2 regions of the Halomonas sp. Ps84H-12 genome follow, and region 2 is predicted to be linked to the other one. Evidence: predicted binding sites of a transcription regulator. Region 2 holds the regulator's gene; the other holds the start of a gene.
What was found. Region 2 encodes sigma-54, which starts transcription at its own class of promoters, with help from an activator protein. Its sites were predicted from a motif close to TGGCACNNNNNTTGCTNT; they were not measured.

Region 1: a site for sigma-54 is predicted at 3,080-3,097, ahead of NH344_RS14575 (ammonium transporter). Genes of this name have one in related genera too.

The regions. Positions count from the first base shown of each region.
Region 1 covers NZ_JAMXSJ010000032.1:30,757-45,516, reverse strand. The annotation lists partial or broken gene NH344_RS14585 (IS1380 family transposase) at 7-981, shown strand; gene NH344_RS14580 (hypothetical protein) at 1,252-1,425, opposite strand; gene NH344_RS14575 (ammonium transporter) at 1,525-2,877, opposite strand; gene NH344_RS14570 (aminomethyltransferase family protein) at 3,352-5,667, opposite strand; gene NH344_RS14565 (ATP-binding protein) at 5,957-7,123, shown strand; gene NH344_RS14560 (response regulator) at 7,133-7,810, shown strand; gene NH344_RS14555 (PAS domain-containing protein) at 7,807-8,613, shown strand; gene NH344_RS14550 (NAD(P)/FAD-dependent oxidoreductase) at 8,753-10,135, shown strand; gene NH344_RS14545 (hypothetical protein) at 10,262-10,522, opposite strand; gene fdhF (formate dehydrogenase subunit alpha) at 10,519-13,353, opposite strand; gene NH344_RS14535 (NADH-ubiquinone oxidoreductase-F iron-sulfur binding region domain-containing protein) at 13,364-14,760, opposite strand, start outside.
Region 2 covers NZ_JAMXSJ010000031.1:8,107-22,866, reverse strand. The annotation lists gene rapZ (RNase adapter RapZ) at 1-43, opposite strand, end outside; gene ptsN (PTS IIA-like nitrogen regulatory protein PtsN) at 109-576, opposite strand; gene raiA (ribosome-associated translation inhibitor RaiA) at 581-889, opposite strand; gene NH344_RS14275 (RNA polymerase factor sigma-54) at 987-2,402, opposite strand; gene lptB (LPS export ABC transporter ATP-binding protein) at 2,508-3,266, opposite strand; gene lptA (lipopolysaccharide transport periplasmic protein LptA) at 3,278-3,781, opposite strand; gene iscB (RNA-guided endonuclease IscB) at 3,852-5,222, opposite strand; gene lptC (LPS export ABC transporter periplasmic protein LptC) at 5,532-6,104, opposite strand; gene NH344_RS14250 (HAD hydrolase family protein) at 6,104-6,646, opposite strand; gene NH344_RS14245 (KpsF/GutQ family sugar-phosphate isomerase) at 6,689-7,675, opposite strand; gene NH344_RS14240 (ATP-binding cassette domain-containing protein) at 7,945-8,766, shown strand; gene mlaE (lipid asymmetry maintenance ABC transporter permease subunit MlaE) at 8,767-9,567, shown strand; gene mlaD (outer membrane lipid asymmetry maintenance protein MlaD) at 9,583-10,047, shown strand; gene NH344_RS14225 (ABC transporter substrate-binding protein) at 10,087-10,740, shown strand; gene NH344_RS14220 (STAS domain-containing protein) at 10,737-11,066, shown strand; gene NH344_RS14215 (BolA family protein) at 11,205-11,456, shown strand; gene murA (UDP-N-acetylglucosamine 1-carboxyvinyltransferase) at 11,467-12,729, shown strand; gene hisG (ATP phosphoribosyltransferase) at 12,758-13,411, shown strand; gene hisD (histidinol dehydrogenase) at 13,425-14,741, shown strand.

The DNA of each region.
Region 1 (14,760 bases), on a different contig from region 2:
GCTTACGGCCTGCTGCGGCTGGTGGTCTGGCGCCTGAGCTCGCTGCAGAACGGCGAGCGTCCCAAGCAGCTGACGCTGGACATCGACGGCCTGCCGATCGAAGTCCACGGCCACCAAGGAGGGTCCGCATTTCACGGACTTTACGGTGCCCGCATCTACTCGCCGCTGGTCGCCTCGCTGGCCGAGACCGGCGACATGGTGGGTGGGCTCCTGCGCGAGGGCAACGCTGGCCCGGCTGAGAACGCCGATACTTGGATCCCGCATCTGGTGCGGCGACTCAACGAGAGTACCGGCGCTCAGGTACGGGTGCGCATCGACGCCGGTTTCACTGACAACGCGACGCTGGAGGCCTTGGAAGATCGCGGCATCGAGTACCTGGGCAGGCTGCGCAGCCACACGGGCCTGCAGAAGCTGGCGGCACCGCACCTGAAGCGGCCACCCGGCCGGCCACCCGAGCAGCCTCGCGAGTGGAGCCACGATCTGGAGTATCAAGCGGGCTCTTGGTCGGCACCGCGTCGCGTCGTGCTGGTGGTGCAGGAACGCCCCGATGACCTGCTGCTGCATGCCTTCTTCCTGGTCACCAACCTCGGCAAGTTCGACTGGCCGCCGGAGAAGGTCCTGGCGCTCTACCGCAAGCGCGGCAGCGCCGAGGCGCACATGGGCGAGGTGAAGTCGGCGCTCGACGTGCACCTCTCGTCGACCGATCGCGGCGCCTCCACCGTTCAGGACGTGATGGCGCGCAACGAGGTGAGCCTGCTGCTCAGCCTCTACGCCTACCAGGTCCTGCATGGCCTGCGCTGCTTGCTGGAGCGGCAGACCCGCCAAGGCTGGAGCCTCAGCCGGATGCGCGAGCAAGTGCTGAAGGTCGCCGCCACGCTGAGGCTGCACGCTCGGCGAATCACCGTTCATCTGGGTGCCGCCGCCGACAAGTGGTGGCCGACGCTGCTGAAGGGGCTGCCGAAGCTGACCGCACTGAGCTGACGCTCCTGCGAGACCACCACAACATCAGAAAGCGAGCGACTGGAGCAGGGGTCGGCGATCACGTCTGCTTGGACGGCCGCAATTGATTCCAAAGAGCTATAAGTAAGTAGGAAAAGGGCTGCGTTCTGGCATTACTCAACAGCCACTCGCGCTGAAGAGGCGAATCCTGATAAGCAATGCCAACAGCCAGTACCTTCAGACCGCTCAATCAGCGCCCTCGTGAATAAGGCGGGTTAATGACCATGCACCGATGTTTATCGCAATAATGCATTATTGCTGAGTGGACTCATGTTTTTTAAATGCCGCATTTTCGTGCTTTATAATACTGACCGTTAATAAAAGGCATAAACCTACGCCAACGATCAAACTCGCCGAGATAATAGCGGGATGACTGGAAAAGAACAGGTAATTAATGGCACTTTGCAAATCGGTACTGGTTTCCATTGTTGTCTCCTCAACGTTTCTTAGGATATGTCTGGCAACTACTTTTTTACATGATCATTATTTAGCGCATGCTCGAGGTAAGATGCAGAGTTATCGCGATTAACTAATATCCTGCCTTTTCGCCATGGGGAACGCTTTGTTTAATCCACCATGAACGCCCTGAGGCGAATGACCTTGTGGAGACTCGGTTTCAGGATAGGGCCTCGCCGATATTTCCACCAGGTCAAGCCCTAGTACTTCAACATGTGGTGGTACACGCAGTAGGTTGAACTTTTTCAATGCGTAAGAGATTCCCCAACCTGGGATAAAGCCGGTTAACGCCATAACCACAGCGCCTACCAACTGGCCGGTGAAAGAAATATCCGGCATCCCTTCTGCATTGGCAAACCCTGCCGCGAAGATACCCACCAGCACGACGCCGTAAAAACCGCAGAAACCATGAACCGCAAAGGCGCCCACAGAGTCATCCAGGCCGCGCTGTTCAAGGAAGTTGCCCACTTTGGCCATTAACGCACCACCGCTGGCCGCCAGCGCAAACGCCAGGCCGGGATAGTAAAGATCCAGACCGGCTGCCACGGTGATGATACCGCCCAAGCCACCTGACATGGTCCAGAAGGGGTCTCTTGATATCAGGTAGGCTCCGATAACACCGCCTGCAAAACCCATGACAGTGTTGAAGGCAAAAGCCGACAGGTTGGTCTGGGTTCCATAAATGGTCGTCCAGCCAATATCGCCGGTATTGAAGATGATGCAGCCGCCGAGAAAACCGAAGAAACCGACAATGATCATCATCAGCCCAAGCAACGACATTGGCATGTTGTGCGGTGGGATTGCCTGGGGCTTACCGTTTTTAAACTTGCCAATTCTGGCGCCCAGGTTCATCAATACTCCTAGGGCAAAGAACCCGGCAACCGCATGGACGACCCCTGCTGCCCCAACATCATGATAGCCAAACTGGGTGAGTAGCCAGCCGCTTGGGTGCCAGCCCCAGGACCCGGCCAGTATCCATACGCCACCCCCCAATATGACGGCAAGTGTCAGGAAGGCACTCAAACGAATTCGTTCGATGACGGCTCCAGAAAGGATAGAGCCTGTAGTCGCCCCAAAAAGAGCGAACGCCGCGAAGAATATCCCTGTGCCCATATCGTTGACATCAGGGCGCATACTGGCGCTCCAGGGAAGCGCCGCCGAGGCATCAATGGGAATCAGGCCATTGGGAAAAGCGTTGTAAATCCACCAGCCCACAAAATAGAAGGCCGGAATCACTGACGCCAGCGTAAGGATGTTTTTCATCCCTGATGCCAGCGCATTCTTGGTGCGCGAGGCACCAATTTCGTAAGACAGGAAACCTGCGTGAATCAGGAACATAATGGCAATACACCACCAGTAAAACACCTCTATGTTCATTGCCTGATGCATCTCGAAGATGCCTTTTAGTTCATCGGTCGTCATGTTGTTCCCCTATGTGTAAAGCGTGACGGTGAAATCACCTGGCTGTTTTAACCAGAGAGTTTTCGTAGTAATAAACCATTTTCTGTTGCATTCAATGACGATGATTCTTTAACACTTACCTTTATAAACAGCATTAAAACGGCTACTAGCCAACGCTCATCCCAACATTAACAGCAGCCTTTTTAAACGCCTTAAGTTAAATAGAGCAACATGCATGCCAAAACTCCATCAGCGCAGAAAAACATCTTATCCAGCCCATCAAACGATGCTTTATTGTCTAAAATATCGCGAAAACAAAACGTCACTGAACATTACCCTGGCAAATCAACACTTCCTTTTTACTAGCAAAACCCACTCTTCTGATTGGTCGAATTACCATTAAAAACGGGGGGCACTCATTCTTTTACATGCACTGTGACAGTGCTGACCTTCACCAAGCCAGTGCGTTCTAATCACTGGCTTGATGGAATTAAATTAACTACGCACGCGAGTACGCTCCTTGTCATAAAACGGCAAGGCAACCACTTCCGCCGGCAGGCGTTTCTGGTGCCCATCAAGGCGACCCACTTCTAGCTGGGTACCAGGGCTTGCAAACTCGGGTGCCAGACGACAAAGGGCTATCGATTGCTTAAGCAGCGGTGATTGGGTAGCACTGGTCACCTGCCCCACCGGAAAGCGTCCATGAAAGACCTGATCCCCATGATCCACCAGTTCCGTACTATGAATGATCAGTCCCATTAACTTGTGGCGACTTTCCGGTGCCTGCCGTGCCATCGCCTCCCGGCCAACAAAGTCGTCTTCCTTGGTTTTCATTGGCACGGTGAAACCAATACCCGCTTCAAACGGATTGGTTTCCGGGCAGAATTCATGGTCAGCAAAAATCAGCCCCGCTTCGATGCGCAGCATATCCAGTGCATCCAGCCCTAAGGGCGCTAAGCCGAACGCTTGCCCCGCCTCCCAGATGGTATCCCAAAGACGTTCGCCATGGTCAGGGTGGCACCAGACTTCAAACCCCAGCTCGCCGGTGTAGCCGGTACGCGAGACCATAAGAGGAATGCCATCCGGCCCGCCCAACCGGCCAATCATAAAATGGAACCAGCTTAACTGAGCGACGCTCGTCTGGGTTTCAGCGTTCCACACAAGCTGGCTGAGCAGCTCACGGCTGAACGGCCCCTGAATCGCCAGGTTGTGCAGTTGCTGGGTGGACTCACGAATACTGACCTTATAACCCTGGCGGCTAGCTAGCTCACGCAGCCAGATACCACTATACGGGTCGCCGCAGATCCACCGGAACGCCTGTTCGCCCATCCGAAAAAGCGTGCCATCGTCGAGCATGCCGCCGGTTTCATTGCAGGCGGCTGAGTAAGCGACTTCGCCAACGGATAAACGCCGCACATTCCGGGTCAAGGCGTATTGCAGCAGGCGTTCAGCATCCGGCCCCACCACTTCAAACTTGCGCAAGGGTGTCAGGTCCATGACCGCAACCCGTTCACGGCAGGCAAGGTATTCGGCACGCCGCCCCCAGCCTTCAAACTCGCTGGGTAGCCAGTAGCCGCGATATTCAATGAAGCGCTGGGTCAGGGCCGATGTCCGACGGTGAAAGGCGGTTTGCAGTGTCATGCGGGGCAGTTCCTCCGGGGTAGTCCGGTTAGCAATTGAACGCGGAAATTCATGTTCGGCTGAGTAGATGCGTACCTGTATATCGGTGGGCGTCCATCCGTTAGCGGGGTCAATGTCGTCCGGACACGCGGACGACGCACACACCAGATCGCGCTTCGCGCGCAGCAGGACATAGTCGCCAGCTCGCGACCAGGGCTCATCTGCCGATAGCGTGCCGCAGGGTTCAACGTGCGTATTGAAAAAGAAATTGATGGCTGGCCAGCCAGCGCGAGGGGCGATGTTAAAGACCGCCAGTTCACGGTTAAAATTCTCGGTACAACTGATATGGCCAAAATAGCCGCTGTCTTCGTAGAATTTTGGCGTACATGCCAGCATAAAACTGTCATGCCGCCCGACTGTGTCCTGCACCACTTCAAGCATGGGCTGAAGACGTTGATCGGCAAAGCGCGAAAACAGGCCGGGCTGCGGCATCGCGCAATTGGCCAGCGTGCGTGTTGCCGCCGCGTCCAGGGTCACCGTCTCGCCCAGGTCCAGGGCATCTTTATCAAAGGCAATAAAGTCCGAACACTGCTTGCCTGACACATCGATGATCTGAATCCACTCACCTGCACGAACCTGATAGGTACGCGCACTGCTATGCGGAATGTGGATGTCGTTAATAGGCTCGGCTAAAGGCGCTGGCAGAATCGGTAAATGCTCAGGCAAGTGCCAGTGAATCACGTCCAGTTCCGTGGCGGGTGACTGCTCGGAGACAGCCATGTCGTTGCCGGGGGCCACCAGCACCAACGTTAGCGGCGCGCTATCCAGAGGGCAGCTGAGTTCAAGAGGCAACTGCCGCCCGGGAATATGACCTCCCTGTGACAGCAGTTCAGTATCAATCTGCCAAGAATCGAACCGGGCTTTCAACCGCTTGGCAGCCGCATTACCCTGTTCAAGCTGGCGCTGTGTCAGCGCGGCGGACGGCTGCAGCGCTATCCCCATGGAAGCCGTCACGGCTTGGTTATCCTGGTCAAGCGCCAACAAATCGCAGCCCTGCTCCCCATCTGGCGACGTGATGCTCAAACGCTCCCCCGGTAATAGCGGTAAACGCAGGGCATGCTGGCCAGCGATACGATAGCGCCGGCAAGGCGTTTCCAGCGCCTGCTGCTTAGAGTGATGCCAACTACCCATAGTGTAACCTCGTGTTGTCCGTTCCGGTTTTGTTCAGCCTGGGGCTATAAAGGTGCGTCGCGGTCGTCTGATGCTCCCTTTATGGTGCAGGTGGCGTGCCCGCCCCCACCGGAGAACCGTGATGCGCCAACAATTTTCTTTCTGATAAAAATACTTTACTCGCAGTAGGAAGCTGCACAATCGGCCATGGGGGGTAATCACGAAGGAGTAACCAGCCTGTACTGGCATGAAACCTGCTAGTAACAGGGCTAACGCGCGTAAGGCATGAACGTCGGTGATGGGAGGAGGTATGGCTATCAGTCTCAGTGGCTGGATTGAACGTCGGGTAATTCAACCTGAAAAAACGTCTCAGCCGGAACCGCTCATAAGCGACCAGGTACTCAACGGGCTTACCTTGCGCCTCGCCGCATGCCACCACCTGGCGGTTGACTTACCGACGGTTCTTACCTGGTTGCAACGTCAGCTTCCAGCCACCTACACCGCTATCGAAGGTTCCTGTTTATGCCTCGCCTTGCGAATGTCGCAGGCCCACTCGCTGACCCTGGTGACGCCTTCCGGCATTACCCTGACAGTAGATCAGGCCACCGCTATGGAAGCGGCGTTAACCACGCGCTATCGACGTACAGACGACCTCGTCAATGGGAGCAGGGAAATACCCTCACAGCGTCAGCTTCCATGCTGGCCCCACCCCCTATACGCACAGCAGCTTACGCTGGATAAAAAGGCGGAGGCTTGGTTATTGCTACCAGGCGGATGGCCGCAGAACCCGTTTTTCGAGCCGTTACGCAGAGCCTTCATGGAAGGCTTAAAGATTTGCCTGGCGCACCATCAGCACCTCGAACAGGCGGTAGAAGAAGAGCGTCGCGACTATGCCGCCGGCTTACACGACACCATTGCCCAAGAGCTGGGGTATTTGCGGCTGCGCACCTCGCGCCTGGAGAAGGCTTGCCGACAGCTTGCGCCGGAACTTGAGACGCTGGCCAGCGATATCCACCTGCAAACCCAGCGAACCTACCGCCAAACCCGCGAATTGATCACCACCGCCAGGCTCACTCTGGAGGATGATTCACTCCACTTGGGGCTAGTACGCACAGTAGAGGAATTCGAGCAGCTTTCAGGGCTGGTATTCGAACTGGACAATCGAGCCCAACCAGAAGGCTTATCCAGACAGACCGCCATTCAGGTGCTTCTGATTGTGCGCGAAGCTCTCAGCAACAGCGTGCGTCATTCTCACGCCTCGCATGTTCGTATTCAGCTTTTCCCGCAGGTTAAAGGGGAGTTGCTGGTGCGTGTCGATGACAATGGACAGGGCATCATTTCGGAAGATGCTGGCAGCGGCAGTTTCGGGCTGGGCATCATGCACGAGCGTGCCCAAAAGATAGGTGGCCACCTGCACGTAGGATCACTATCCAGTGGCGGTACCCGTGTCGAATTGATCGTTACGGATGACAGATAGAGAAATGCGATGAACCCTACACGAGTTGTTTTAGTCGATGACCATCCTTTATTTCGACGTGGTGTTGCACAACTGCTCAGCGAAAGTCAGCGCTTTGATATGTTGGAAGAGTTCGGCAATGCTGAAGAGCTCCTCCAGAACCTGGAGCGCCTGGATCCTGAGCTGTTACTGATCGATCTGCAAATGCCGGGCACCAGCGGCTTATCTCTGCTGGAGCAGATCAAGGCCAGGTGTGAAGATACCTGGGTCGTAATGCTGACCGCGTCAGACGACAGCCATGACTTACTGAAAGCCATTCAGCTTGGCGCTGATGGCTACCTGCTCAAAGATACCGATCCGGATATCATTCTCGAGCGTCTTGATGCTCTCCTGCATGGCAAGATAGCGCTCAATGATGATGTTGTCATGATGCTGGCGCAGCACTTGCGTGCCGATCGCCTGGATATTATGGATGACATGCCCGCTTCCTCAAGCTGGGCGGAAGGCTTGACCGAGCGCGAACGCCATACCTTGATGTGGATTACCAAAGGGCTTAGCAACAAGCTGATTGCCCGTGAACTGGGCATCAGTGACAGCACCGTCAAAGTGTATGTCAAAAACCTGCTACGTAAGCTCAATGTCAACTCGCGTCTCGAACTGGCCGCCTGGGTACACACGCACCCTTTACCTGATGAGGATGCGCCATGATGTGCCTTTTGATGCCATTCACCTTCAGGAAGCGTCCCCCCAACACACCGCCTTGTTCAAGCTTGCTGGATAGCCTGAACGAAGCCGTACTGATCGTAAATGACAACAGTGAAATCTTGTTTGCCAACCGTAGCTGGCAGCATTTGATTGACGCCGACAGTGAGGCTACACCGTCCCACCTGCTGGAGTATGTTCACCCTGCTGACCGAGATGTCTGGCAACAGGTGTGCTGTCAGGTAAATCGTCAGGAAAGTCCCGCACCGTTATGGTTGAGAGTGATGGGGGCCGGCCATGAGCTACGCTGGTGTGAGTTACGCGCCCAACCCCTCGGGGTTGGCTCTGCCTGGCCTGCCAGCTTATCCCTCTGTGATATTACGCCTCAGGTACAACGTAATCAGGTTCTCTCTGCTAGCCATCGCAGCCTGTCGCAACTGGTGAATGGACTTCCTGTGATGGTTTATCGAGCCCGTAACAATCGCCGCTGGACCATGGAATACGTCAGTGACGGTTGCTACGGATTGACCGGCTACACGGCCGAAACGCTGCTTAACCATTCCCTGATCAGCTACGGAGACATGATCCACCCCCAGGATGCCGACCAGGTCTGGGAAGAAGTTCAGGATGCCTTGCGTGAACACCGCAGCTTTGAGCTGGATTATCGTATTCAGTGCGCCGATGGACATCTGCTTCGTGTGAACGAAAAGGGACATGGCGTTTACTCACATAACGCCGCTGTGCTTGGCGTCGAAGGCGTTATCATCGCCTTTGACGCCGACCCATCGACCTCTCATACCGATAGATAACTCTTTTTGACTACCCTCTCTGAGTAATTTTGTTGTCTGTGCCGATCCACTAGGTTGGTAGTGAGCGAGCGAGAGGTTTTCTCGCCTCCTATCACGACATTTCGTTCAAATCTGTCAGGACACGTACAGGAAACTAGCTATGAAAAAGCGTATCGCAATCATCGGCGCCGGCCCAAGCGGTCTGGCACAGCTTAGAGCCTTTCAATCGGCACATGAAAAGGGCGGAGAGCCACAGGAGCTGGTCTGTTTTGAGAAACAGTCTGACTGGGGTGGGCTTTGGAACTACACTTGGCGCACCGGCCTTGATGAAAACGGTGAGCCGGTTCACGGCAGTATGTACCGATACCTTTGGTCCAACGGGCCGAAAGAATGCCTGGAGTTCGCCGACTACTCTTTTGAAGAGCATTTTGGTCGTCCTATTGCCTCTTATCCGCCACGGGCTGTGCTCTGGGATTATATAAAAGGCCGCGTTGAGAAAGCCGGTGTTCGTAAGTTCATCCGCTTCAATTGTCCAGTGCGCCACATCAGCTACGACGAGGCCAACGGGACTTTTACCGTCATTGCCCACGACCACACCACGGATACGCTCAGCACTGAGACATTCGATCATGTCATCGTCGCTTCCGGGCATTTCTCTACCCCTAACGTGCCGGAATTCGAAGGTTTCGAAAATTTTGGCGGACGCATTCTCCATGCCCATGATTTTCGCGATGCGTTGGAGTTCAAAGACAAGGATCTGTTACTGGTGGGCAGTAGCTATTCTGCCGAAGATATTGGCTCTCAGTGCTACAAATATGGTGCTCGAACGATCACCACCAGTTACCGCTCTCGACCTATGGGCTTCAAGTGGCCTGATAACTGGGAAGAAAAACCACTACTATTGCGAGTAGATCGCGATAGAGCATACTTTGCGGACGGCACCTCAAAACCTATCGACGCTATTATCCTGTGTACCGGTTACTTGCACCACTTCCCCTTCCTTGAAGAGTCACTGCGCTTGAAAACCAGCAATCGTATGTGGCCGCTGGATCTTTACAAAGGCGTTGCCTGGGAGCACAACCCCAAGCTGTTCTACCTAGGCATGCAAGATCAGTTTTATACCTTTAATATGTTTGATGCACAGGCCTGGTACGTACGCGACATCATTCTTGGGCGTATTCCGCTGCCAAGCCAAAATGAAATGCGCAGCGATAGTGCCGCTTGGCGAGCACGCGAGGAAACACTGGAAAGCGATGAAGACATGATTGTTTTCCAGGGGGATTACGTGAAGTCCCTGATTGATGAAACCGACTATCCCAGCTTTGACATTGACGGCGTTAACAAGACGTTTCTGGAATGGGAGCATCACAAGCATGATGACATCATGGCCTTCCGTAACCACTCCTACCGCTCCTTGATGACAGGCACCATGGCACCTTCCCACCACACGCCCTGGTTACACGCGATGGACGACTCATTGGAGGCCTATCTGGCCACGCATGACGATGCCACCACCGCCCAAGCAGATGCAATGGAAACCTGACAGTAAGCGTATAAAAGCAACCGGCAGATGGCCCATGGGGCAGCTGCCGGAAGTCTGACGAACTGTCTGTCTTTATTAACTTGGCTCTCGCGCCTGCCTGTTTGCTCTCAACGTTCACCCTACCCTTCAGGCTTTTCCTTTTATCTCGTCTTCAAGCACCGGCGAGAGGCTTGTCTCAATGGCCTCAAGCACTTCCGGCAGCATGACCTCCTTATAGCGCAGCAGATCCGCAACGGTTTCCGGCAGCTCGGCCAGGCCGTTCGCCTTGTAGACGCAGGCAGCGATTTCGGCTAAGTCAGCGGGGCTGGCGTCCACCGGCGGCACCAGCCCAATACTGACCAGGCGCTGGCGAAAATCTTCGCCATCCACCAGCTCAGTGATCATCATGAGGTGACCTCCTCTTTTTCGACGGCGGCCAGGCGGCAGGCGGCGTATTTGAACTCGGGGATCTTGCCGTCCGGGTCCAGCGCGGGGTTGGTCAGCAGGTTGGCGGCCGCTTCTGCATAGGCGAAGGGGATAAATACCATGCCATCCGGCATGCCGGGGTCAACCCGTGCGGCCAGTGTGATACGGCCTCGCCGGGTGGTGATGGTCAGGCGGTCTCCCGGCGCCAACTTCAGCCGCTGCATTTCATTGATGGAGAGACTGGCCACAGCTTCCGGTTCCAGCTCATCCAGCACCTTGGCACGCCGAGTCATCGAGCCGGTATGCCAATGCTCCAGCTGGCGGCCGGTGGTGAGCACCGTTGGGTAGTCGTCATCCACCGGTTCATCCGGCGGAATGGGCCGGGTGGCGGCGAACTTGGCCTTGCCCCCTTCGCGGGGGAAGGCATCGCCAAAGACGACGTCCTGGCCGGGGGCGTCGTCACTCGGGCAGGGGTAGGTCACCGACTGTTCGCGCTCCAGGCGTTCCCAGCTGATATGATCCAGCGAGGCCATGCCCTGCTTCATTTCCGCAAACACCTCGCTAGGGTGCTGGTAGTGCCAGCCCAGGCCGAAGCGGTTGGCCAGCTGCTGGATGATCCACCAGTCCGGGCGGGCATCGCCGGGCAGCGGCATGGCCGCACGGCCCAGCTGCACCTGACGGTTGGTGTTGGTCACGCTGCCGTCTTTCTCGGGCCAGGCCGAGGCAGGCAGAATCACATCGGCGAACTGGGCGGTTTCGGTCACGAACAGGTCCTGCACCACCAGATGCTCCAGCTTGCCGAGCGCCTCACGGGCGTGGGTGAGATCGGGGTCAGACATGGCCGGGTTTTCACCCAGGATGTACATGCCGCGAATGGTGCCTGCATGAATGGCATCCATGATCTCGACCACGGTCAGGCCGGGCTGATTATCCAGCGGCGTATTCCACAGTTCCTCAAAGGCGGAGCGCAGCTGATCATCGCCGACCGGCTGGTAGTCGGGCATCACCATGGGGATCATACCCGCGTCCGAGGCGCCCTGAACGTTGTTCTGGCCACGCAGCGGGTGCAGGCCGGTGCCGGGACGGCCAGTATGGCCACAGGCCAGGGCCAGCGAGATCAAGCAGCGGGCGTTATCGGTGCCGTGGGTATGCTGAGAGATGCCCATGCCCCAGAAGATCATCGCACGCTCGGCATTGGCATACAGGCGCGCTACCTCGCGAATGGTCTCAGCCTCTACGCCACACTGGGCGCTCATGGCCTCTGGGGTCATATCGACCACATGCGCTTTGAGGGCGTCGAAGCCTTCGGTATGCTCGGCAATGTAGGTCTCGTCATAGAGGCCTTCCGTGACGATGACATTGAGTAGCGCATTGAACAGCGCCACGTCAGCACCGGGTTTAAAGCGCACGCTCAGGTGGGCGTAGGCGTCCAGCGCCTGACCACGGGGGTCGATGATGATGAACTGGGTGCCGCGCTTGGCGACCTGTTTGAAAAAGGTGGCCGCGACCGGATGGTTTACCGCCGGGTTGCAGCCGGTGAGAATCACCACATCGGCGTTGGCGGCCTGCATAAAGGACGCGGTCACCGCGCCAGAGCCCAGGCATTCCATCAGGGCGGCGACCGAACTGGCGTGACACAACCGAGTGCAGTGGTCGACGTTATTGGTGCCAAAGCCAGTGCGGATCAGCTTCTGGAACAGCCAGGCTTCTTCGTTGGAACATTTGGCGCTACCAAAGCCCGCCAGCGCTTGCGGCCCCTGTTCCGCTTTCAGCGTGATCAGGCCGGTGGCGGCAAATTCCAGCGCTTCTTCCCAGCTGGCCTCACGGAAGTGAGTCAGCGGCTGGGCGGGGTCGAAGTCTGGATCAAGCCCCTTGGCCACACCCTCACGGCGGATCAACGGGGTAGTCAGGCGTGACGGATGGCGCGGGTAGTCAAACCCGAAGCGACCCTTCACGCACAGACGATTATGGTTGGACGGCCCGTTGCGGCCTTCCACATAGACAATCTCGTCGTTCTTGAGGTGGTAGGTCAGCTGGCAGCCGACGCCGCAATAGGGGCAGACAGAGTCGACCTGTTTATCAGTCGCGACACTGTCCCCCACGCCGTGTTCGTCAACCAGGGTGGCGGGCATCAGGGCCCCGGTGGGGCAGGCCTGCACGCATTCGCCACAGGCCACACAGGTGCTGTCGCCCATGGGGTCATCAAAGTCGAAAACAATTTTTGAGGCACTGCCACGATGGGCCAGACCAATGACGTCGTTGACCTGCACTTCGCGGCAGGCGCGTACGCACAGGTTGCATTCAATGCAGGCATCGAGGTTGACCGCCATGGCACTGTGCGAGCGGTCTTTGACGACGGCACTTTCGCGCTCGGCCACATGGTGCACGGTGGGCGTAGTTCGCTCGCTGCGCTTGGGTAAGCGCTCACTTACCTCACCGACATCAATCGCCAGCTGATCGGCCATGGCCCAGAAATGGCTGGAGGCGTCCGGACTCTGCTCGCGGGGCGGCTGGTCCACGGCGAGCATTTCCAGCACGCCTTCGCGGGCCACCCGCGAGCGTTCAGAGGTGGCACTATGCACCACCATGCCAGGCTTGGCCTCACGCAGGCAGCTGGCGACCAGGGCGCGTTCGCCTTGCACTTCGACCATGCAGGCGCGGCAGTTGCCGTCGGCACGGTAGCCCTCGGCATCCTTGAAGCACAGGTGCGGAATGGTTTCTCCGGCGCGCTTGGCGACCTGCCAGAGGGTGTCGCCGGGGTAAGCCGTCACGGCTGCGCCATCCAGCGTGAGGGTAAAGGTCTCTTGGTTCATAAGGTTCTCCTTACCCTTTGAAAATGACGTTCTGGGCGGCAAGCTCAGTGCGGAAATCGCGCAGCAGGCCCAGCACTGGATTGGGGGCGGCTTGCCCCAGGCCGCAGATGGACGCATCCATCATCACCTGGGAAAGCCGCTCCAGCGTGTCGACATCCCAGGTGCTGCGTTCCAGCAGGGTGAGCATTTTCTCGGTACCCACGCGACAGGGCGTACACTGGCCACAGGATTCATCGGCGAAAAAGCCCAGCAGATTGGTCGCTACATTACGCAGGTTATCGTGATCGGAAAACACCACTACCGCCGCCGAGCCGATAAAGCAGCCGTGCTCCTGCAGGGTGTCGAAATCCAGTGGGATATCGGCCTTGCTGGCGGGCAGAATGCCGCCCGAGGCGCCACCGGGCAGGTAGCCGGCAAGCTGATGGCCGTCCTGCATGCCACCGGCATATTCGTTGATCAGCTCGTTAAGGGTGATACCCGCCGGGGCCAGATGTACACCCGGGTTTTTCACCCGGCCAGAGACCGAAAAGCTGCGCAGGCCACTGCGACCATGGCGGCCTTGACTGGCAAACCAGTCGGCGCCCTGGGCATAAATGGCCGGAATCCAATAGACGGTTTCGACGTTATTGACCAGAGTCGGGCGGTCAAATAATCCACGCTGGGCCACAAACGGTGGGCGATGGCGCGGTTTGCCGGGTTTACCTTCCAGCGATTCGATCATCGCCGATTCTTCCCCGCAGATATACGCCCCCGCGCCACGGCGCACCACAATATAGCCCGGTGCCACCAGCCCGGCGGCTTCCAGCTCCGCAATGGCCTGATGCAACACCGTATGCAGCGCCGGGTATTCATCACGCAAGTAGATGTACAGGGCGTCTGCTTCCACGGCCCAGGCGCTGATCAAGGCGCCTTCGAGAAATTGATGGGGCGCGCGCTCCAGGTAATAACGATCCTTGAAGGTGCCCGGCTCGCCTTCATCGGCGTTGATGGCGCAGTAGCGCGGCCCGGCCTCGGCGCGGACGAAAAACCATTTTTTAAAGGTCGGGAAACCCGCGCCCCCCAGCCCGCGCAGGTTGGCCTTTTCCAGGGTGTCCATCAGGCTTTCAACACTCACCTCCCCCGCCCGGCAGGCGCTGAGCAGGGCGTAACCACCGGTTTGCCGATACGCGTCAAGGCGTGGCCAGTCCAAGGGTTCAGGGTGAATGTGATCGGCAGCGATGGCCGCCTGAACGCGCTCAACACTGGCATGGCCCAGATGGTAATGACCCACTTCCACCACAGGCGCCGTATCACAGCGGCCCATGCAGGGGGCGCGCAACACGCGCACCTCGGCGGGGTCGGTGCCTACCGCAAGTGCATTGCGCAGAGCGTCAGCACCGGCCAGCTGGCAGGACAGGGAATCACATA
Region 2 (14,760 bases):
ATTTACCGGACCCTGAACGGCCGCTAATGATCACCAGTTGCATAGCGTCTCTCTTGGCTTACATAGGAGGAAATTATCGCTGCGTGCAGTGGTCACCGCCCATAAAGCCTAGGCGGCTTGTTCGCGAATCTTCGCGGTAATAAGTGCTAAGAGTTCGCGCTGACTATCGGCTTTACGTAACTGCTGACGCGTATGGGCGTCGTTCATAATAGTAGCCACTTGGCCAAGCAGTGCTAGGTGGGTGTCATCTGCCTCTTCTGGTACCAGCAGCACAAACACAAGATCCACCGGGTCGCCATCAATGGCGTCGAAGTCTACTGGCTCAGCAAGCTTTAAAAAGCCAGCAATGGGTGCGCTACAGTGAGGACTGCGAGCGTGGGGGATGGCAACCCCGTTGCCTATCCCCGTACTGCCTAGTCGCTCGCGGCCAATGAGTCGGCTAAACACCTCTTGGCTATCTAGGCTGGGTGTATTTTGGGCGATAAAGGTGCTGAAAAACTCCAGCACCCGTTTTTTGCTGCCCCCGGGAACGTCATAAAGCACGCGCTCCGGGGGGAGGATGGTTTCCAACGTCATTGAGTTAACGCACACCAGCGCCCTGGGCGCGAGCTTGTGCTTTTTCCTTATGTTTAACGAGTTGACGATCGATTTTGTCTGCTAGCGCATCAATAGCGGCATACATGTCGTTATCAAGCGCTTCGGCGTGAAGGTCTGCACCGGCAGCGTGCAGTGTGCAGGCTGCTTGCTGGCGCTCCTTCTCAACAGATAAGGTCACTTGCACCGTGGTAATGTTGTCGTAGTGGCGTTCAACGCGCTCTAGCTTTTCGTTAACGTAGTCGCGCAAGGCGTCAGTCAGTTCAACGTGATGACCAGTGATGTTTACTTGCATTGACGTGCTCCTTATCCATCGGACTGTACTTCGATTGTAACCCTTTTTACGCTATTGCAAAGCCCTTGCGTTGAGTTTGTTCATACGTACCGCTTAACTAGCGTAAACGGCGGCGCTCACTTGACGAGGGAATGCCCATTGACTCCCGATATTTTGCGACAGTACGCCGTGCAACGCTAATGCCCCCCTCTTCAAGCAGAGTCACCAAGCGGCTATCGGAGAGCGGTTTTCCTGAGGGCTCATCCTGAATCAGCTTTTTGATGCGGGCGCGAATGGCTGTGCTGGAGTGGCTGTCGCCGCCGTCTTGGCCGCTTACCTGGCTTGAGAAGAAGTACTTAAGCTCGAAAACGCCCCGTGGCGTGTGAATAAATTTCTGCGTGGTCACACGAGATATGGTGGATTCGTGCATCTCTACCGCTTCAGCAATATCCGCTAAAATCAGCGGTTTCATTGCTTCTTCGCCATGCTCCAGAAAGCCAATTTGGCGTGCAATAATTTCACGCCCAACTCGTAGCAGCGTGTCATTGCGACTCGATAAGCTTTTGATCAGCCAGCGGGCTTCTTGGAGGTGCTCTTTGAGGAACTGGTTGTCTTGGCTTTTGTCTGCGCGTTTGATCAAGCTGGCGTAGTCGGGCTGTATACGCAAGCGTGGTAGTGCTTCTGGATTGAGCTCTAAATGCCAACCTTCATTGTCGTGCCGAACGACTAGGTCGGGGGTGATGTAGCTGTCGTCGGTAACGCCATAGGTGCTCCCAGGGCGTGGGTCAAGGCTGCGAATTAAACGGATGACATCGTCAAGCTGCTCGTCATCAAGGCTTAAACGGCGCTTGAGAAGCCGCATATCGTCTTTGCCTAATGCTTCCAAAAACTGGCGAACCAGCCGTTTGGCGGGCATTAGCAGAGGGGTGTCCTCAGGTAGTGAGGCGAGTTGCAGCATCAGGCATTCACGCAGGTCTCGGGCAAAGACGCCGGTGGGCTCAAATTGCTGCAAGCGCAGCAGGGTATTTTCCACTTCCCGCTGGCTTAAGCTGTCATGGCCTTGGGCTTTTAATCCTTCCCGAATGTCATTAAGCGGCTGGGTGAGATAGCCGTTGGCATCCAGCGCATCAATCAGGCTTTCCGCGATGGCGTATTCTCGCGGGCTAAAGTCTGTCATGGCCAGTTGCCATAGCAGGTGGCCATGTAGGCTTTGTCCAGCGGCTTGGCGCTCGAAGTCGGGGCCTTCACTGCTGCCACCCAGGCTGCCTATGTCTTGATAGGTATCTGACCAGTCACTGTCGACGGAGAGTTCGTTGGGGATGCTCTCGGACCACTCAGCCTCTTGAGGCTCACTGACAGCCTGCTCGCCAAACTCATCTTCTTGCTCAAGCATGGGATTGGCATCTAGCGCTTGCTGAATTTCTTGACGAAGGTCCAGCGTCGATAGCTGAAGCAGGGCGATAGCCTGCTGCAGCTGAGGTGTCATGGTCAGCTGTGTGCCGATACGCAATTGGAGAGAAGCTTTCATGACCATCTGAGAACCACTCGTTAATCAGAAAGCTCCACCCTAGAGTGAGTTATGGCTTGGTGCAAGTGCAATAAGCATGCCACTAAAAGAAATGCTTCTGCAGGTCACTGTTTAAAGGCGGAAATCGGCGCCTAAATAGACATCTCGAACCTTCTGGTTGTTGAGGATTTCCTGGGCGTTTCCACTGGCAATGATGTGACCGTCGCCAACAATGTAGGCAATATCACAAATATCCAGCGTTTCACGAACGTTATGGTCGGTGATCAATACACCAATGTGGCGTTTCTTTAACGCTCGAATGATAGCTTTAATTTCCCCAACGGAAATCGGGTCAACCCCGGCAAAAGGTTCATCCAGCAGGATAAAGGCCGGTTCGGTGGCCAAAGAGCGGGCGATTTCAACACGGCGGCGTTCGCCCCCAGAAAGACTCATGCCTAAGTTGTCGCGTATATGAGTGATGTGAAAATCTTCAAGTAGTAACTCAAGTTGTGCTTCCCGGGCGCTTCGATCAAGCTCTTTGCGTGTCTCTAAAATGGCCATAATGTTGTCAGCCACGGAGAGCTTGCGGAAGATGGAAGCTTCCTGGGGTAGATAACCAATCCCTGCCATGGCGCGTTCATGCATAGGAGCATGAGTGAGGTCAAGGTCGTCAATGCCTACTTTGCCCGCATCCAATTTGACCAACCCCACAATCATATAAAACGAGGTGGTTTTACCTGCGCCATTAGGGCCAAGTAGCCCAACCACGCTACCTTGAGTGATTTCCAGATTAATATCTTTAACCACACGGCGGCGCTTATAGCTCTTCGCTAAATGATGGGCGTAGAGCGTTTTTACTGGTGTGGGGGCTGGGGATGTTGATGCTGCCACGTGGCCACTTCCTATTGTTCGGGCTGAAGGGTCATACGAATACGCTGATTTTCACTGCCGCTAACGTCAGAGCGTGCTTGTACTACTTCTTGATCGATAAAGTACTCTAAACGTCCACCTTGGAAGTGATCTCCTTGCTGGGTCAGCTCAGCTTGGTCAATCAGCTCAACCCGGCGTTCGGAAACGTGATAAATAATCCGACGCGCCCAGCCTTCTATAGGGGTTTCTTGGTCTTCAATTTGGTTACGCAAGTAAGCACGCTCGCCCGTAGCGATGGCGCGAGACAACTCGCCAGCATTGTTACGCTGAATTTCGACACGCTCTCCGCGTAGCTGCATATTGCCTTGGCGAATGTCAACGTTACCGGTGTACACGGCTGTCCCTGCTCGTTGGTCAAGGTCTAACCGGTCGGCCTCCACATGAATAGGCGCTTGGTTTTGTGCCGCTACAGGCAGTGCAATTGTGACAAGCGGCACGGCTAGGGCAAGAAGTGCAGTGCGGATTAGAGCATTCATCAGATTTTGCGCGAGAAACCCGGTGCTTTAGCGCCGGGAGGGATAGCGCGTCGCCCGCAGGGCGACTGGGTTACGCCACCGCCTGTCCCGCTCCTCCTGTTAGGTGGGTGAAGGGTGTAAAGTGATAGCCGTAGCCATCACCGCGTTGGATGAGGGTGCAGTATTTGTGCGAGATGCCTTGCACGGCCCCCTGTTCGGTCTGGATGTTAAAACTGCCGGTTTTGCGTACCGCGACACGCCCCGTATGGGTACCTGCTTTCTTGCCAGTCGGTACCATCGCACGCACCATGTCGCCGGTTTGAAAGCCGTGCACCTGCTTCTGCCGCATCAGATAGCCACGCGGAAACCCGTGTTTCGTTAAGCGGGTGCGCTGATAGCTACCACGCCCCATCGCCTTGATGGTTAATGTGGGCACCTGCCAAGCATGTAGTGCGTCGAACGCACCGACACAGGCCGCGTCTAGAGCATGGGTTTTAGGAATGCCCAGTCGCTGGCGGTTGTACTTGGTGCGACCGCCGGTGCCGACAGCCACCGGCAAGCTAGTCGCTTTGAGCGCATTAAACAGCGCCCAGCGCGTGGCATTGATCGCGCTGGCATCGCGCAGCGGTTGCTTGAGCTGGCGCTGCACACGCTCAAGCCGAGCGTTAGCGGTGTGGCCGTTGGCTTTCAGGCGCTTTTTCAGGCCTTTGTCAGTGGCGAAAAAATCCACCAGTGACAGCGCATCCTTGCTCTGGTTGCAGGGGTGGCAGCTTAGGGTCAAATTACTGACGCGGTTCGAGCCGCCCCGCGAGCGCGGTATCACATGCTCGATCTCCAGCGGCGTATCGGCGGTGCCGCAATAGGCACATTCACGGCCCCATTTTTCCAGCAGGTACTCGCGTACTTCGTAGCCCAGCAGCGTGCCTTGCTGGTACTCCACGCCGTTGATCTCGGGGTTATCCAGCTTCTGCGTATCAAAGCGCACCAACTCTTGGCTGATGGCGGTTACAGGCGCTAAACGATTCAACCGGTTCACCCAGGCCGTGACGGTATCGACGCGATGCTGCAGCGACGGTGCCAGCCAGCCCTTGGGTTTGGTGCGATTATTGAAGCGCGGGGCGCGGTAACGCAGGTTGGCACTGCGGCGGCGACGCCGAAAGGCGGCGCGTTGTTGTAATGCCTTTTTGATCTGATAACCGCGATGGATTAGTTCAAACAGGCACAGCACATGCCGCTGCTGACTGTCCGGTTCGCGTATCAGCGCCAGCCCGGTCGTTTTGCTGCCAGGGTCGATGCCCAGGCTTAGTGGCTGCGTGCTACCGCCCACTCGATCTTTCAGCCGGATCGTGAACGGATAGCGCTTATGCACCACGGCACGCCCGCGCTGTAGCAGCAACCGAGCCCGTTTTTCACTGCACGGCATCAGCGGCTGCTTCTTTTTGTCCAGTACGAAAATCGCCATGCGATTTCCTCCTAATCAATGCCCTTACGGACCTTGTGTCGCGGGGCTTGCGCCCCGTCTCCCCTCGGGAATGTCGATAACCGGCTCCTGCCTTGTGGCAGCGATCAAGATCTTCGGCGTTTTACCTTTCGCCCGGGCGGCGTACCGCAGCATGATCTTGACCTTTCAGAGCCACGGACTGAGGAAGCATCCGTGGGTGAGTCTTGGCGACCTGTTATCAACGTAGCGGGTTGGCTACCGCTCTCCCTGGTCAACCGGGCTTGTTGTCACAAGCTCCCGCCTTCAGGCGGGGGTAGTTGACCGCGACTCCTAAGGGGAACGGGTGGCCGGCGGATGAACGCCGCGCACGTTGTTGGTTAAACGGACTTGGCTGTCATCCAGCCATACATCCATTCGGGAGGCTTCCATACGCTGAGGGGGCTGCTGCAACACTACGTGGGTGTCGCTCCAGGCATGCCGGGTGGTCCCGTCGTAGTTTAATAGTTCGCTATCAAGCTGCCACCCCTCTTCAGGCGCTAGTAGCCGCGCGGAGCCTGCCAATGTTAATGCTTGGGTTTCAGTATTGAGGGTGCCAGTGTTCGCCGTGGCGAGCCACTCACGTTGTTCGCTATCAAACAGCGTGGCACGGGGTGACAACACGTCAGTCATTGCCGTTTGCGGAGTATGCACCAGCCGTGGGGTTACCAGAGATTGCTGAATAGTGCCTGTTTCGCCAAATAGGGTAATTTCGGCATTCTCTAATACGTGCCCAGGTTCCTGGGCACGAGCTTCAGAGTCAATCTCAGTCTCCTGGGGGCCGCGAGGGTCTAGCCAAACCAGCACGCCGCCTAGGGCGATGACCATTGCCGTGATCCAGACCCGTTTTCTTACCCTAAAGCGCATTATGGCTGTCCGTGCAGATACGTATCGAGTACGGCATCCCAGTGCCCTTGGGACGTTAGGAGCGTATCGCAAATTTCACGCACAGCCCCGTGTCCGCCAAGGCGTTCAGTGATCCAGTCGGCATGGGGGTGCATGTAGTCCGGAGCATTGGGGACCGTAATACCGACACCGGAGCGCTTGATCGGAGCAAGATCAGGTAGGTCATCTCCACAGTAGGCGACCTGTTCTAAGGTGATATCAAGCCGCTGACAAAGCGCTCTCAGGGTAGTGAGTTTGTCTTCACAGCCCTGGTATACGTGAGTGATTCCTAAGGCAGCAGCGCGCTGGCTCACCATAGGTGAATCACGGCCGGTAATCAGCGCCACATGGATGCCGACACGCTTGAGTAACTTCAGGCCATGACCGTCCTGGGTGTGAAACGCTTTGATTTCGATACCGTCAGCCTGAAAATAGAGACGGCCGTCAGTAAGTACACCGTCTACATCAATCGCAAGCAGTTTTACGCGGCGAAGTCGGTCGAGTAGTGCATCAGGTAGGGCCATAAAGCCTCCATCATCCATTGCCAAAAAAGCAGTATAAAGTCGTTAAATAACGCCGCTGGCAAGCAGGTCATGCATATGCAGCGCGCCGATGGGGCGCTGCTGTTCATCAACAACAGCCAGTGCAGTGATACGGTTATCTTCCATAATGCGCACCGCTTCGGCAGCTAGTATGTCTGGACCAATGCGCTTGCCGGGGCGCGTCATTACGTCATCTACCTGAACATCGCGCAGGTCGTGGTGTTGGTCTAGCGTGCGACGCAAGTCGCCGTCGGTATAGACCCCGGCAAGACGGCCTTCGCTATCCACCACGCAGGTAAAGCCCAGCCCTTGGCGTGTTATCTCAAGTAGTGCATCGCGCAGCGGGCTGCCCAGCGCTACTTGAGGGAGCCGTGAGCCATCGTGCATTAAGTCGCTAACACGCAGTAGTAAGCGCTTACCGAGGCTGCCGCCAGGGTGAGAGAGGGCAAAGTCTTCAGCGGTAAAGCCCCGTGCTTCCAATAGAGCAACAGCAAGGGCGTCGCCTAGGGCAAGGGCGGCGGTGGTGGAGCTGGTGGGTGCTAGGTCAAGCGGGCAGGCTTCTCGTTCTACACCGCTATCCAGGTGGGCGTCTGAGTGCTGTGCAAGAGTGGAGCCTGGGCGGCCAGTCATACTGACCAGCGGTGTGCCAAGGCGCTTGAGTAGCGGAAGTAGGGCCGTTACTTCAGCGGTTTCACCGGAGTTAGAGAGTGCCAAAACCACATCGGCGCGGGTAATCATGCCCAAGTCGCCATGGCTGGCTTCACCTGGGTGAACAAAAAAGGCTGGAGTGCCTGTGCTGGCTAGGGTGGCTGCGATTTTGCCGGCGATATGACCTGACTTTCCCATGCCGGTGACTACCACGCGTCCCTGACAGGCAAGCATAAGCTGACAGGCGTGGTCAAAGCCTTCATCTAGCTTGGCTTGCAAGCCCCCAATAGCCGCTTGCTCGATTTGCAAGGTGCGCAGTGCACTTTCACGCAGTTGGCTGGGTGTAGAGAGTGGCTGACGCATGGCGTGTCTCGTTTCATGATGTGAATAGGTGACTAGTAAGAATAACATCTTGAAGCAGTGTTTAGCTAAAGCATGCAGCAAGTACCCGCGGTATTAGTGAGTTCTATTGACGAATGGTTTGTACGGCAATGATTTGCGCGACTGTTACTAAGAGTAGCGTTAGGATACGATGTTCGATAATATTTCGAAAACACTGTTTTCTAAACTGCCCCGCGCCCAGTCGGTTTATACTGACGCGTTCTGGCAACACGATGAAGGTCAATCAGCTTATGACGGATGTTCCCTTCATACAGGTTGAAGATGTTTACTTTTCCCGTGGAGATAACGATATCTTCCGTGGCGTTAATATGACCATTCCGCGTGGCAAAGTCACCGCTATTATGGGGCCAAGCGGCACGGGTAAAACAACGCTATTGAAGCTCATTGGTGGCCAATTAACGCCAGACCGTGGGCGGATTTTAATTGATGGGCAGGATGTTCACCGCCTGTCACGCAAGGCGTTGTTTACGCTACGTAAGCGCATGGGAATGCTGTTTCAGAGCGGCGCGCTGTTTTCGGACTTAGATGTTTTCGAGAATGTGGCCTTCCCGCTGCGGGTGCATACTGACTTGCCCGACACCATGATTCGCGACTTAGTGTTGCTAAAGTTGCAGGCAGTAGGGTTGCGGGGGGCAAGGCATTTAACTCCCGCTGAGCTATCAGGGGGTATGGCGCGGCGGGTGGCATTAGCGCGGGCAGTCGCACTTGACCCTGAGTTAATCCTTTATGATGAGCCATTTGTAGGCCAGGACCCTATCTCTATGGGTGTGCTGGTGCAATTGATTAAGCGGCTCAATCAGGCGCTGTCGCTGACCTCGGTAGTGGTCTCCCATGATATCAAGGAAACGCTGAGTATTGCCGACTATCTCTACCTGATTGCGGATGGGCAGGTGGTGGCGCACGGCACTCCGAGCTCGCTAGAGGTGAATCAAGACCCTCGTGTGAGCCAATTTATGCACGGCGAGCCAGATGGTCCGGTGCCGTTTCACTATCCCGCAGAGACGCTCTACCGGGATATTCTCGGTCACGATTTAGCACTTAAGGCAGGGTAGATGCAGTCTAAATTTTCTCACTACACGGCGCGGGTTACCCGCCTGGGTCGGAAAGGGTGTGATGTGGTCGAGGCCCTGGGGCGCGCCACGGTGTTTCTCGCCCAATCGGCAGTGGGCGTGCCTTCTCGAGAAGGGTGGTCGCTTTGGTTGCGTCAAATGCACTTTGTTGGTGTGCTGTCGTTGGCCATTGTGCTGGTGTCAGGGCTGTTTATTGGCATGGTGCTGGCGCTTCAGGGATATACCATTTTGGTGGATTTCGGCGCTGAACAGGCGCTGGGCCAAATGGTGGCGCTTTCGCTACTACGTGAGCTGGCCCCTGTAGTGGCAGCACTGCTGTTTGCCGGGCGGGCAGGGTCTGCATTAACGGCTGAAATTGGCCTGATGAAGGCCACCGAGCAGCTCACCAGTATGGAAATGATTGGGGTAGACCCACTGCGACGCGTGGTAGCCCCAAGGCTGTGGGCAGGCTTTGTGGCGCTGCCTATTCTTACTGTGGGCTTTAGCGTGGTAGGCATCTGGGGTGGCTACTTAGTAGGCGTGGAGTGGCTGGGCGTATTTGAAGGCTCTTATTGGAGCAATATGCAGGCCAGCGTGTCGTTCATCGATGATATCGGCAATGGCATGATCAAGAGCGTGGTGTTCGCGCTGGTGGTGACCTGGATTGCTGTGTTTCAGGGTTATGACCTAGTACCAACCTCTGAGGGGATTTCTCGAGCTACCACCCGTACGGTGGTCTACTCCTCGTTAGCGGTGCTAGGGCTGGATTTCGTTTTAACCGCCGTTATGTTCGGCGGCCTTTAAGGGTGGAGTAATGTCATGAAGCGCAGCAAAACCATGGAGTTTGGCGTTGGCCTGTTTATGTTGGCTGGCATCATAGGGCTGGTATTTCTCGGCCTGCGAGTCAGCGGCTTAACGCTCTCAGCGCCCTCTGATACGTTCCGTCTTGAGGCAAACTTTGCCAACATCGGCGGTTTGAAACCGCGTGCACGCGTCACCATGGCGGGCGTGACCGTTGGACGTGTCGAGGCCATCGAGCTGGACCGAGAGTGGTACGACGCACGCGTGGTACTGAGCCTGAACAGTGACCTGGAAGGCCAGCTTTCCCAGGATACCACGGCGGCCATTCTGACGGCGGGGCTGCTGGGCGAGCAGTATATTGGTTTGAGTGTTGGCGGTGCCCCGGAGGTGCTGGAAGACGGTGACACGATTCGCGACACGCAATCGGCCCTGGTGCTGGAAGAACTTATTCAGCAGTTTGTGTCCAATATGGTCAGCAACTAAGCATCCATGGTGATGGTGCGTGATTACAAAGGTGTAACGATGCAAAAGATGACAGCAACTTTTTCCCGCTGGTTTGCCCTGGCCCTGCTGCTGATGGCTTTGCCTGCCTTGGCCAAGGCGCAGTCTCAGTCGCCCGAACAGATGATTCGCGACAACATCGAAGGGTTCATGGCGCAAATCGAAGGGCGTGAAGACTACTATGCCAACAATCTCGATGAGCTGAAGGCGCTGGTCAACGATAGCCTGGATGACATTGCCGATTTCCGTTATATCGGTGCCAGCGTCATGGGCAGCTATTTCCGTAATGCTACGCCAGAGCAGCGCAGCCGTTTTGCGGATGTCTTCCGCCAGACGCTGATCGATACCTACACGCGTGGTCTGGTGACCTTCGACTACGACGAGCTGCGTGTGTTGGGCCAACAGCGTGCCCAGCGTCACGAAGATCAAGCCAGCGTCGATATGGAAGTCGTGGCGAGCAATGGTCAAGTCTACCCGGTGAGCTATAGCCTGCGTCTTTCTGACGGCCAATGGCGTGTCGTGAACGTGATTGTCAACGGCATTAACCTGGGCTTGACCTTCCGTAATCAGTTCGACCAAGCCATGCGTGACAATAACCGCGATTATGATGCGGTCATCCGTGGTTGGGCGCCAGAAATAGGTGTGGACGAGCTAGAGCAGGGAGGCGACGCGTGACATCGCTGCTGTCTCGTTCAGAGGTGTCCCTAACGATTCAGGGTGATGCGCTCATGGTTGCTGGCGACCTGACAATGAATGTAGCGACTGAGGTGGCCGCTGCAGGTGTGAAATGGTTACGCAGTGCCAAGTGTTTAGAGGTCTGCTTTGACTTTGAGCAAGTCAGTAAGGCCAGCAGCGTTGCTATTAGTGTCTTATTTGAATGGCTGCGTGCTTGCCAAGCGCTGCAGATCACGGTTCGTTCGATTGTCTTGTCGGCCCCGCTCAAGCGGCTGGCCTCTTTGGCGGAGTTGGATGCGCTTACTTCCTCATCCGTTTCAGCTTGAACTGAGCGATCTTTAGAGCAGCCCATGGGCTGCTCTATTTATTGGTGGCTTGCACGGCATCGCCAAGCGTGTCGCTTTTCTTTATCATGTTCGCCTATTGCTTACTATTTCAACGACCCCAAAGGAGTTTCCTGTCTCATGCAACCCAACGAGGTAAAAGCACTGCTTGAATCCCGCATCGATGGGTGTGAGTTTCACATCCAGGGTGAAGGCTGCAATTTTCAGGTGATTGCAGTTGGTGAAGCCTTTGAAGGTCTTTCTCCAGTGAAGCGTCAACAGCTTGTATACGCAGCGCTTAGCGAGGAAATCGCTTCGGGTGCACTGCACGCTATCAGCATTAAAACGTTTACTCCGACGCAGTGGCAAACTGCGGCGGAAAACGCTCAGTAACGGCCGCTCCATGGATAAACTCATTATTGCGGGCAATGGCTCGGTGGATGGCGAAGTATGGGCAAGCGGTGCGAAAAATGCCGCGCTGCCTATTCTATGCGCGAGCCTATTGGCAGATGGCCCAGTGGTTATCGGTAACCTGCCGCATTTGCAGGATATTACCACCACGCTTGAGCTGTTGGGACGAATGGGCGTTGAGCCTGTGATGGGCGAAAAACTGAGCATTCAACTGGATGGCTCTCAGGTCACTCAATGCCATGCGCCTTACGAGCTGGTGAAAAAGATGCGCGCCTCTATTCTGGTGCTGGGGCCGCTGCTGGCGCACTTTGGTAAGGCGGATGTCTCACTGCCTGGTGGTTGCGCCATTGGCTCACGCCCGGTGGATTTGCACCTGCGTGGTCTGGAAGCCATGGGGGCGGAGATCCACGTTGAAGCGGGCTATATTCGTGCCCGTGTCGACGGTCGTTTAAAAGGTGCAACGATCTATTTTGATACCGTGACGGTGACAGGCACAGAAAATCTGCTCATGGCGGCTACGCTCGCCGACGGCAGAACGGTTCTTGAAAACGCCGCTCGTGAGCCTGAGGTGGTGGATCTGGCCGAGTGCTTGATCAAAATGGGCGCGAAGATTCATGGTCACGGCACGGACACCATCATCATTGATGGCGTTGCCTCGCTGCACGGCTGCGAGCACGATGTCATGCCCGACCGTATCGAGACGGGCACCTTCCTGGTCGCGGCGGCAATGACCGGCGGGCGGGTGAAAGTGAAGCGTACCCGGGCCGATATTCTTGAAGCAGTACTCGTTAAGTTGGAAGAGGCGGGTGCGGAGGTCGACAGCGGTGAAGATTGGATTTCGCTGGATATGCATGGCAAGCGCCCGAAGGCGGTTAATATCCGGACGGCGCCTTATCCCGCATTTCCCACCGATATGCAGGCTCAGTTCGTCGCTATGAATGCCGTTGCAGACGGGCATTCACGGGTAGTAGAGACAATCTTCGAAAACCGCTTTATGCACGTTCAAGAGCTTAACCGGATGGGTGCGAACATCATACTGGAAGGTAACGCCGCGTTAATTAAGGGCGTTGATAAGCTTTCTGGAGCCCCGGTGATGGCAACGGACCTTCGTGCTTCGGCATCTCTGGTCATTGCGGCCATGATGGCTGAAGGAGAGACCCTGGTCGATCGCATCTACCATATTGATCGCGGCTACGAGTGTATCGAGGAAAAATTACAGCTGCTGGGGGCGAAAATTCGCCGTATTCCCGGCTAAGCCACGCGGACAACACTGGCCTTAGACCATGAGTAAGCAACTGATTTTAGCCCTTTCTAAAGGGCGCATTTTGGATGAAACGCTGCCCCTGCTGGCGGATGCGGGCATTACGCCCGCCGAAGATTTAAGTAAAAGCCGCAAGCTGCTGTTCGATACCAACTTGCCGGACGTCAAACTGGTAATTATCCGCGCCACTGATGTGCCCACCTACGTGCAGCTAGGCGCGGCGGATGTGGGTATCGCCGGTAAAGATGTGCTGCTTGAGCATGGTGCGGAAGGCCTTTATGAGCCGCTAGACCTGGAGATTGCTCGCTGCAAGCTGATGACGGCGGGCGTGACAGGGCAGCCCCCTGCCAAAGCACGCCGCCGCGTGGCGACCAAGTTCGTCAACGTAGCGCGTCGCTACTACGCCGAGCAGGGGATCCAGGCAGAGGTCATCAAGCTCTACGGGGCGATGGAGCTGGCTCCGCTCATGAACTTGGCCGATGAGATCGTCGATATCGTCGACACTGGCAATACGCTTCGCGCTAACGGCATGGAACCCCGTGAGCTCATTGCCCATATCAGCACGCGTTTGGTGGTCAACAAAGCGGCCATGACCATGAAGCACGACCGTATTAAGCCGCTGCTAGCGCGCCTGGAAAGTGCCGTAAAAAAGCGTCAGACGCAGCCTATCGAATGACACGAGGTTCATCATGAGCGATACAACCACAGCCACTATTGCCCGCCTCTCGACCAGTGAAACGGCTTTCCATCAGCGCCTCGATGCGCTGTTGGATTGGGGGGGCGTGTCTGATAAAGCGGTCCAGGCTCGTGTTGAGGAAATCTTGGCAGACGTTAAGCAACGCGGTGATCAGGCGGTCATTGAGGCAACCAACCGCTTTGACCGTTTATCGGTCGAATCGATGGCGCAATTGCGCCTAATGCCAGAGCAATTAAAGAAGGCGTATGATGGTTTGCCTGCCGAGCAGCGTGATGCCCTGGCAATGGCTGCCGAGCGTATTAAGCGCTACCACGAGCGGCAAAAGCCGACCTCTTGGCAGTATGAAGAAGCCGATGGCACGGTGTTAGGCCAAAAAGTGACACCGCTTGATCGTGCAGGCATCTATGTTCCAGGCGGTAAGGCGGCTTATCCGTCGTCCGTACTGATGAATGCCATTCCTGCCCACGTGGCAGGTGTGCGTGAAATCGTCATGGTGGTACCTACCCCTGATGGTGTGTTGAATGATCTGGTATTGGCGGCGGCGCACCTAGCGGGCGTGGACTACGTGTTCACTATTGGTGGCGCCCAGGCCGTTGCCGCGCTTGCCTACGGTACGCAAAGCGTTCCTCGGGTCGATAAAATTGTGGGACCCGGCAACATCTACGTGGCCACTGCCAAGCGGGCCGTGTTCGGCCAGGTCGGCATCGATATGATTGCCGGGCCCTCCGAGATCATGGTGGTGTCGGATGGGCAAACCGATCCGGATTGGATCGCCATGGACCTCTTCTCTCAGGCGGAGCATGACGAAGATGCCCAGGCGATTTTGGTGAGCTGGGATGCCGCGCATTTGGACGCCGTGGCGGCTTCCATTGAGCGGTTGCTGCCAACGCTAGAGCGCGAAAAGATTGCCCGCGCATCCCTGAATCGTCGCGGCGCACTGATTCTGTGTACAGATCAGGCCGAAGCGGTTGAGATGATTAACCGTATTGCTCCTGAGCATCTTGAATTGTCGGTTGCTGAGCCTGAGGCATGGCTAGACGATATCCGCCATGCGGGCGCTATCTTTATGGGGCGCCACACGTCGGAAGCGCTGGGGGATTACTGCGCGGGGCCGAACCATGTGCTGCCGACATCCGGCACGGCGCGATTCTCATCACCGCTCGGGGTGTACGACTTCCAGAAACGCTCTTCCATTATCCACTGTTCCCCTGAAGGGGCGTCTGAGCTGGGTAAAGTCGCTTCGGTGTTGGCCCGTGGGGAGTACCTCACTGCCCATGCTCGCTCTGCCGAGTACCGGGTTCGCGATTAACGGGCAGTGTGTTTAGTGT